One region of the Amygdalobacter indicium genome, then DNA from elsewhere that is predicted to be linked to it. Evidence: predicted binding sites of a transcription regulator. Region 1 holds the regulator's gene; the other holds the start of a gene.
What was found. Region 1 encodes NrdR, which represses ribonucleotide reductase genes. Its sites were predicted from a motif close to CACNANATNTNGTG; they were not measured.
Positions count from the first base shown of each region.

Region 2: a site for NrdR is predicted at 1,959-1,972, ahead of nrdD (anaerobic ribonucleoside-triphosphate reductase). Genes of this name have one in related genera too.

Region 1 covers NZ_CP118866.1:1,502,963-1,506,396, reverse strand. Annotated here, with positions in the region: partial or broken gene ftsZ (cell division protein FtsZ) at 66-1,157, shown strand; gene nrdR (transcriptional regulator NrdR) at 1,525-1,998, shown strand; gene PYS60_RS06385 (response regulator transcription factor) at 2,016-2,735, shown strand; gene PYS60_RS06380 (sensor histidine kinase) at 2,746-3,434, shown strand, end outside.
Region 2 covers NZ_CP118866.1:881,011-884,444, forward strand. Annotated here, with positions in the region: gene nrdD (anaerobic ribonucleoside-triphosphate reductase) at 1-1,849, opposite strand, end outside; gene PYS60_RS03690 (lysophospholipid acyltransferase family protein) at 2,418-3,434, shown strand, end outside.

The sequences.
Region 1 (3,434 bases):
ACTTAAGATACGATAGGACTAAGTACCCGTTGTTAAAGCAACTATTGTGTGATTTGAGGTAGCGAATGAACATGGCAATGGATAAATCGAACTATGCTTCGATTAAAGTTATTGGTGTAGGCGGCGGCGGTTGTAATGCTTTAAGTCGTATGATAATTGATCCTGCTGACGGCGTGGAATATATTGCTGTCAATACGGATTCACAGGCTATAGATACGATTGACGCCGACGGTAAAATTGTTATCGGCGAGAAGATTACCAGAGGACTGGGCGCAGGCGCTAACCCGGAAATCGGAGCCAAGGCGGCGGAAGAATCGAAAGAAGAGATTGCCGACAAACTTGAAGGCGCCGATATGGTTTTCATTACTGCCGGTATGGGCGGCGGCACGGGAACCGGAGCAGCACCTGTAATTGCTCAGATTGCCAGAGATATGGGAATATTAACAGTCGGCGTAGTCACCCGTCCTTTCCGCTTCGAAGGTGCTAAAAGAATGATGAATGCCGAAGCAGGTATTCATGAATTGGAACAATATGTTGATTCCTTGATTGTCGTACCGAACGATAAGTTATTGGAAATCAGCGAAGAAGATACAACTATGGTTGACGCTTTCAAAATGGCGGATGAAGTTCTGGAAAGCGGCGTCCTTGGTATATCAGATTTGATTACCCGTCCGGGTATGGTGAATCTCGATATGAATGATATCAAGTGCGTGATGACCGATGCCGGCATTTGTCACTTGGGTATCGGTAAAGCTTCCGGCGAGAACCGCATGGAAGAGGCGATTAATTTCGCTATGAACAGTCCGCTGCTGGAAACGTCTATTGAGGGTGCAGGTCAGATCCTGCTCAACTTTACCGGCAATAAAGACTTGAAGCTGAAAGAAGTCAATAAGGCCGCTTCCATGGTCCGTGACGCGGTTGCACCTGAAGCTAACGTTATTTTCGGTATGGCTGTCGATGAAAGTATGGGTGATGAAGTTGCCGTGACTTTAATTGCTACATGTTTCGGTGATGATAATCGTAAGCGTGACAATCAACCGCTTACAGCTGCCAACCAACGTGATTTGTCTTTTATGAAAAAAAGTAATACCGCCTCAACGACATCCATGAACAGAAATAAACCGGCGGAAAATTCTGCAGCTTTGCCGAGCTTCCTGACAGGCAACGAGAGTCTCGGACAGACAACAACCCGTCGTTCGGCTTATGCGCAGAATAATTTAAGCAATTCTTATCAGGACAGCCGCAGCGCTTATGAACGTCCTTTGCCTAAGATCGGCAACACGTCACCTTTGCGCAGTCAGACACAGACGACGAACAATAAGAGAGAACAGACTGAGAAACACGAGAAGAGCGGCAGAATTTTGCCGTGGTTCTATGCCGACGATGAAGGAACGGAAGAATAAACTCAGCAGTCTGCCGTTGCAATAGTTTGAAACTTGATAAAGGTGCTGAGGCTTTTGCAGCTGTCGGCACCTTTTTGTTTAACGGCAAACTGATAATTATGATTATGAAGAGGAAGATAACATGCGCTGTCCGGCTTGTAAGGTAGATGATGACAGAGTGATTGATTCCCGGCCGATGGAGGACGGGTCGGTTATTCGCCGCCGTCGTGAATGCAATAACTGCAAACGACGCTTTACAACTTATGAAAAATTGGAGTATTTACCTTTGATTGTCGTCAAAAAAGACGGCACAAGGGAACCCTTTGATCGTGATAAATTGATGAATAGTGTGTTAAAGTCTTGTAGCAAGCGTCCGATAAGTGCCGAAGATATCAGTCAGATGGTGGATAATATAGAAGGACAGTTGCACAACCTGTTGAAACGGGAAATCCCCAGCCGGACCATCGGGGAAATGGTTATGGACAGTTTGAAAGATATGGATGAAGTTGCTTATGTGCGTTTTGCTTCGGTTTACCGGCAATTTACCGACTTGGAGGGCTTTCAACAGATTTTGGGCAGTTTGTACGATAACAAGAAGAAAGAAAATCCGACATAAGCAGAGGGAGGAATTTTATGAACGATGCCAGTTATGTAAAAAGAGCGTTGATTATTGATGATGATGCCAATATTTGCGAACTTTTGCGTTTGTATTTCAGTAAGGACGGTTTTGCCGCCAAAACAATAAATAACGGTATAGAGGCGTATACAGCTTTTACGGAGTACAAACCGGATATTGTTATTTTGGATTTGATGTTGCCCGGTAAAGACGGCTATGATATTTGCCGTGAAATCAGAAAGACCAGTTCCGTACCGATTATCATGTTGACGGCCAGAAGCGAAACTTTGGATAAGGTTGTCGGCTTGGAGTTGGGCGCGGATGATTATATTTCCAAACCTTTCGATGCGCAGGAGTTTATGGCGCGCGTGAAAGCTGTTCTGCGTCGCAGCAATGCGCCGGTTGAAGTTAAGCCGCAAAGTGATGAGAAAGTTACTTATCACAATTTCCTCGTCGATAAACTGAGTTATACAGCTATTGTCAACGGCGTGGAGTTGGATATGCCGCCGAAAGAATTGGAATTATTATTCTTCTTGGCTACACATCCCAATCGTGTCTTTACAAGAGAGCAGCTGTTGGGTCAAGTTTGGGGTTACGACTTCTTCGGTGAGTCAAGAACGGTTGATGTCCATGTTAAGAGAATTCGTGAAAGAATTGAATCAACCGGCGGTTCGACCGAATGGCAGATCAAGACTGTCTGGGGTGTCGGTTACAAATTTGAAGTTAATAATTTGTAAGTAGGCATTTATGGCGTGGCTTAGAGGTCAGAGATTGACAAAAATGAGCGATGGTGCATATCATCGCTTCTTTAATTTATACACCAAAACAGGATTGCTGATGTGTTTAACTTTCCTTTTGGGCTTTGTCTTGCTTACCCTGAGCTACTATAATATTCTGGCGACATCAATCAACCGCACCCGCTTGAGTGAAATGCAGAAGGCGGCCCAAAGCTTTGAAGATTTATGTGTAGATGAACACATTTATCAGGTCAGCGACCTTTATCGGATTAAGGACAAAATTATCGACCGGCTGAAAATTGTAGCCGCGACGACCAATAACAGCTATGTCTGGCTGATTGACGGCAGCGGGGAAATTCGCTTTATGTCCGATCTGCCCGAAACACTTAAAACCTCCTTGAGCCGCTCTTTGAACAGCCGTAATTATATTTTGCCGCATAAACAAAGCGGAGCGGAGCTTGCTTTGCAGGGAGCGAATTTCGATAACGGTTACGGCGGCCTGTTCAAAGGGGAAAAGGGCAAGTGGCTGAGTACGGTCAAGCCTATTTACAATTACTACGGTTCCAATCTGGGCATATTGCAAATTCACCAACGCACCGATTTTTGGCAGGATGTTACCCTGTATCTGATTAACGGTTGGTTAATTACACTGATTATTGCCATTATTGTTGCTTTGATTGTAATTTTTGCTTTTATTCA
Region 2 (3,434 bases), 620 kb from region 1:
CTTTTGACAAGGGTTGAAACTCCGACTCGAACTTGAATTTGTCGAAAACGCTTATAGGTTCACGTACATCGACATGGTACGAGTTGGTGTAATATCCTTTATCAGTAACATTTTCAATATCACCGAAATGAGCGCGGTCGATGGCGCAAAAACGATGTGTCAGCGATTCTGCCGGCGTACCGTAAACACCGAAACCTAAACCTGTTTCAGCCTTCCATTTATCTGCAGCCTCATTCAACTTGTGCATCACCTTAAGCGCGAAAGCTTTACCTTCAGGGCTCGTATGACTCTTGCCGGTAACTAAATAACTGGCCTCGTACAAGCCGATATAACCGATGCTTAATGTTGAATAACCGTTTTCCAGGAAAGGTCTAATCTTCTCACCTTCTCCCAAACGGGCGATAGCGCCGTACTGCCAATGTAAGGGGCTGACGTTGGAATTGACATTCAACAAACGCTCATGTCTTAACATCAAAGCTTTCTTTACAATATTGAGGCGCTTGTCGAGCATCTTGAAATAGCCCTCTTCATCATGGCGGTTCAAAATACCGATTTGCGGTAAATTAATCGTAACAACGCCTTGATTGAAACGACCGTCGAAAACATATTTACCGGCAGCATTTTTCCAAGGGCTGAGGAAAGAACGGCAACCCATCGGACTGAACACGTTACCTTCATACATTTCGCGCATTTTTTTAGCAGAAATATAATCGGGATACATCCGCTTGGCCGTACATTCGGCCGCCAACTCCGTCAGATAAAAATAAGGTGCGCCGGGCTTCACATTATGTTCATCCAGAACATAAATAAGCTTGGGGAAAGCCGGTGTTACATAAACACCGCATTTGTTTTTAATACCTTCAATTCGCTGCCGTAAAACCTCTTCCGTAATCATGGCCGCTTCTTTAGCATATTCGTTATCCGGTTCACAATACAAGAATAAAGTAACGAAAGGTGATTGACCGTTTGTCGTCATTAAAGTATTAATTTGATATTGCACAGTTTGGACGCCGTCTTTTATCTCTCTTCTCGTCCGGCGCCAGGCAATCTCTTCCGCCTTCTGTCTGTTGGCCTCCGTCGCTTCAGCCCCGTATACCTCGGCCTGTTCTTCCAGAACTTCTTTCAAATAACGCAAATAGGATTTACGCACGAACGGCGCCAAAATTCTGTCAAAGCCGTTAATTGACTGACCGCCGTACTGATTCGAGGCCACCTGGGCAATTATTTGGGTCGTAACAGTACATGCTACTCTGAAAGTATGCGGAGTTTCGATCTGATTACCGTTAATTACAGTACCGTTCATCAACATATCTTCCAAATTAATCAAACAGCAGTTAAAAATCGGTTGTATTGCATAATCCAGATCATGATAATGGATAGCTCCCGAATCATGAGCCTGTAAAATATCAGTCGGCATAATTTTCCGGCGGGCCATATCTTTCGAAACTTCACCGGCAATTAAATCTCGCTGCGTTGCTGCCAAAAAGGCATTTTTATTGGAATTTTCATCCATTGTATCTTTATTGGTGGCTTCAATTAAGCCGATAATTCCGGCATCGGTTGTATTATCCTTACGCTTAAAGCTTTGCACAGCCTTATAATTTTCGTAAGATCTGGCAGTTGCGGCATTATCATGTTTAATCAAGCTGTAATACACCTGATCCTCAATTTGATAAATTGTAATAGCCCTCGGAATATTACGGGCAAATTCTTCAATTTCACCGGCAATTTCTTCAGCTTGTCCCGCAACATAATTACCGGTTGCCGAATTCATTGCTTTTTCAATAGCAACTTGAATCTTGCTTTTATCAAACGGCACTGTTGTTCCGTCACGTTTAATCACTTCCAAAGACATACTCAATCCCTCTCATCTACCAATATATAGAAACATCATCCGCTCAGTTTTACATAAGACTGCCGCTAACTGACGTTTCTTAATCAGAAGCGCAAGCTCCAATTACTACATATTGTGGTAAGGCAGCCTTAAAGCACAAATAGAATACCATTCATAGATAAAGTGTGCAAGCAAAGATTGATTTGTAATTTTACAGGAATATTACATAGTGATACAAATTAGATCGTTCCTGCATTTTTTTAACTGCCGTTCGCTTGTAATTAGGCGTTTTTTCTCTTATTAATAAATCTTTTTACCTTTATTTTTGTTAAAAACTTGTAATAATTGACTTACAGCTCTCGGGTGTTCAATACACAATATTGAAAGTATACAGCATTATTGGCAACTGAAGTACTATAAGTTGTGGTCATGCATCACTTATCAATGCCGGTCGAAAAATCACAATTAAAGCCCGCTCATTTCCCTTATTGTCGATTTATTCAAGTAGCAATTAATTAAACAAAACATTATAATAACTAGTACTTATAAAACACTTTAATACACTTTAATTGAGGGTACAGCATTGAAAAGGAATTCAATTTTAATTAAGGCCGGTGAAATAACTAAAGCTAATGCAACAAATTTAGCCAAAATCGGTATGCGTACTTTAACTTTTCGGCGTTCTAAAAAAAGTAAAGCGGCGCCGTCTGCACATATATCGACCTTATTCTATTCATTTTCTTATTTTTTGCTTAGAATATTGGCAAGTATACTATTTGCATATCGCTCACAGCATAATTTTGCCGAAAAAGAACTTAAAGGCCCCAGCATCGTGATTGCACCGCATTCTTCCCTTTTGGATCCGGTATTCGTGATGTTATGTATGGGACCGAAACATAAGTTACATTTCGTAGCCGGTAATTTTTTGCAGGAAGGTCACGGCTTTCTCCCTTGGCTTACGGCCAAAATGAAAACTATTAATATCACCCAGTTCAACAGTGACTTTTTAGCTGTCAAACAAATGATTTCTCTATTACGTAGCGGTGAATCCATCGCTATTTTCCCGGAAGGTGAACGTTCTGCCGACGGAAGACACGAGTTATTTTCCGACGCTTTTATTAAATTGGTACAACGTTCTCACGCAAATTTGATATTTTGTGATCTTGACGGAGCTTTCCTTTCCTGGCCGCGTTGGTCAGGGTATCACGGCTTACGTTTGGGCAAAATTGCCGTCACTGCTTCTCTTGTTTATACGGGGGAAGAAACAGGCGAATTGGAACTTGAAGATATTCGTACTAAAATGACGGAATTACTGCGCGGTACAGACTACCATAATCAACTTGAAAGACGCAACAAGGGTCAAAAAACTTACAGTTATTTCAGTTTCAACCCTGCCGGAGGGTTGGACAATCTCTTATACAGTTGTCCCAATTGCCAGGAGTTTTTATCCATGTATCAGTTAAATCGCACAGCTATCATGTGTTCTTTGTGCAACTTTAAGGCGGAACTGGGCAAAGACGGGTTATTCAAACAAGCTATTAATTTTCCGGCCATCGGTAAAATAAAAATAGGCACAAGTACCAATCCTATTGTTTGGCAT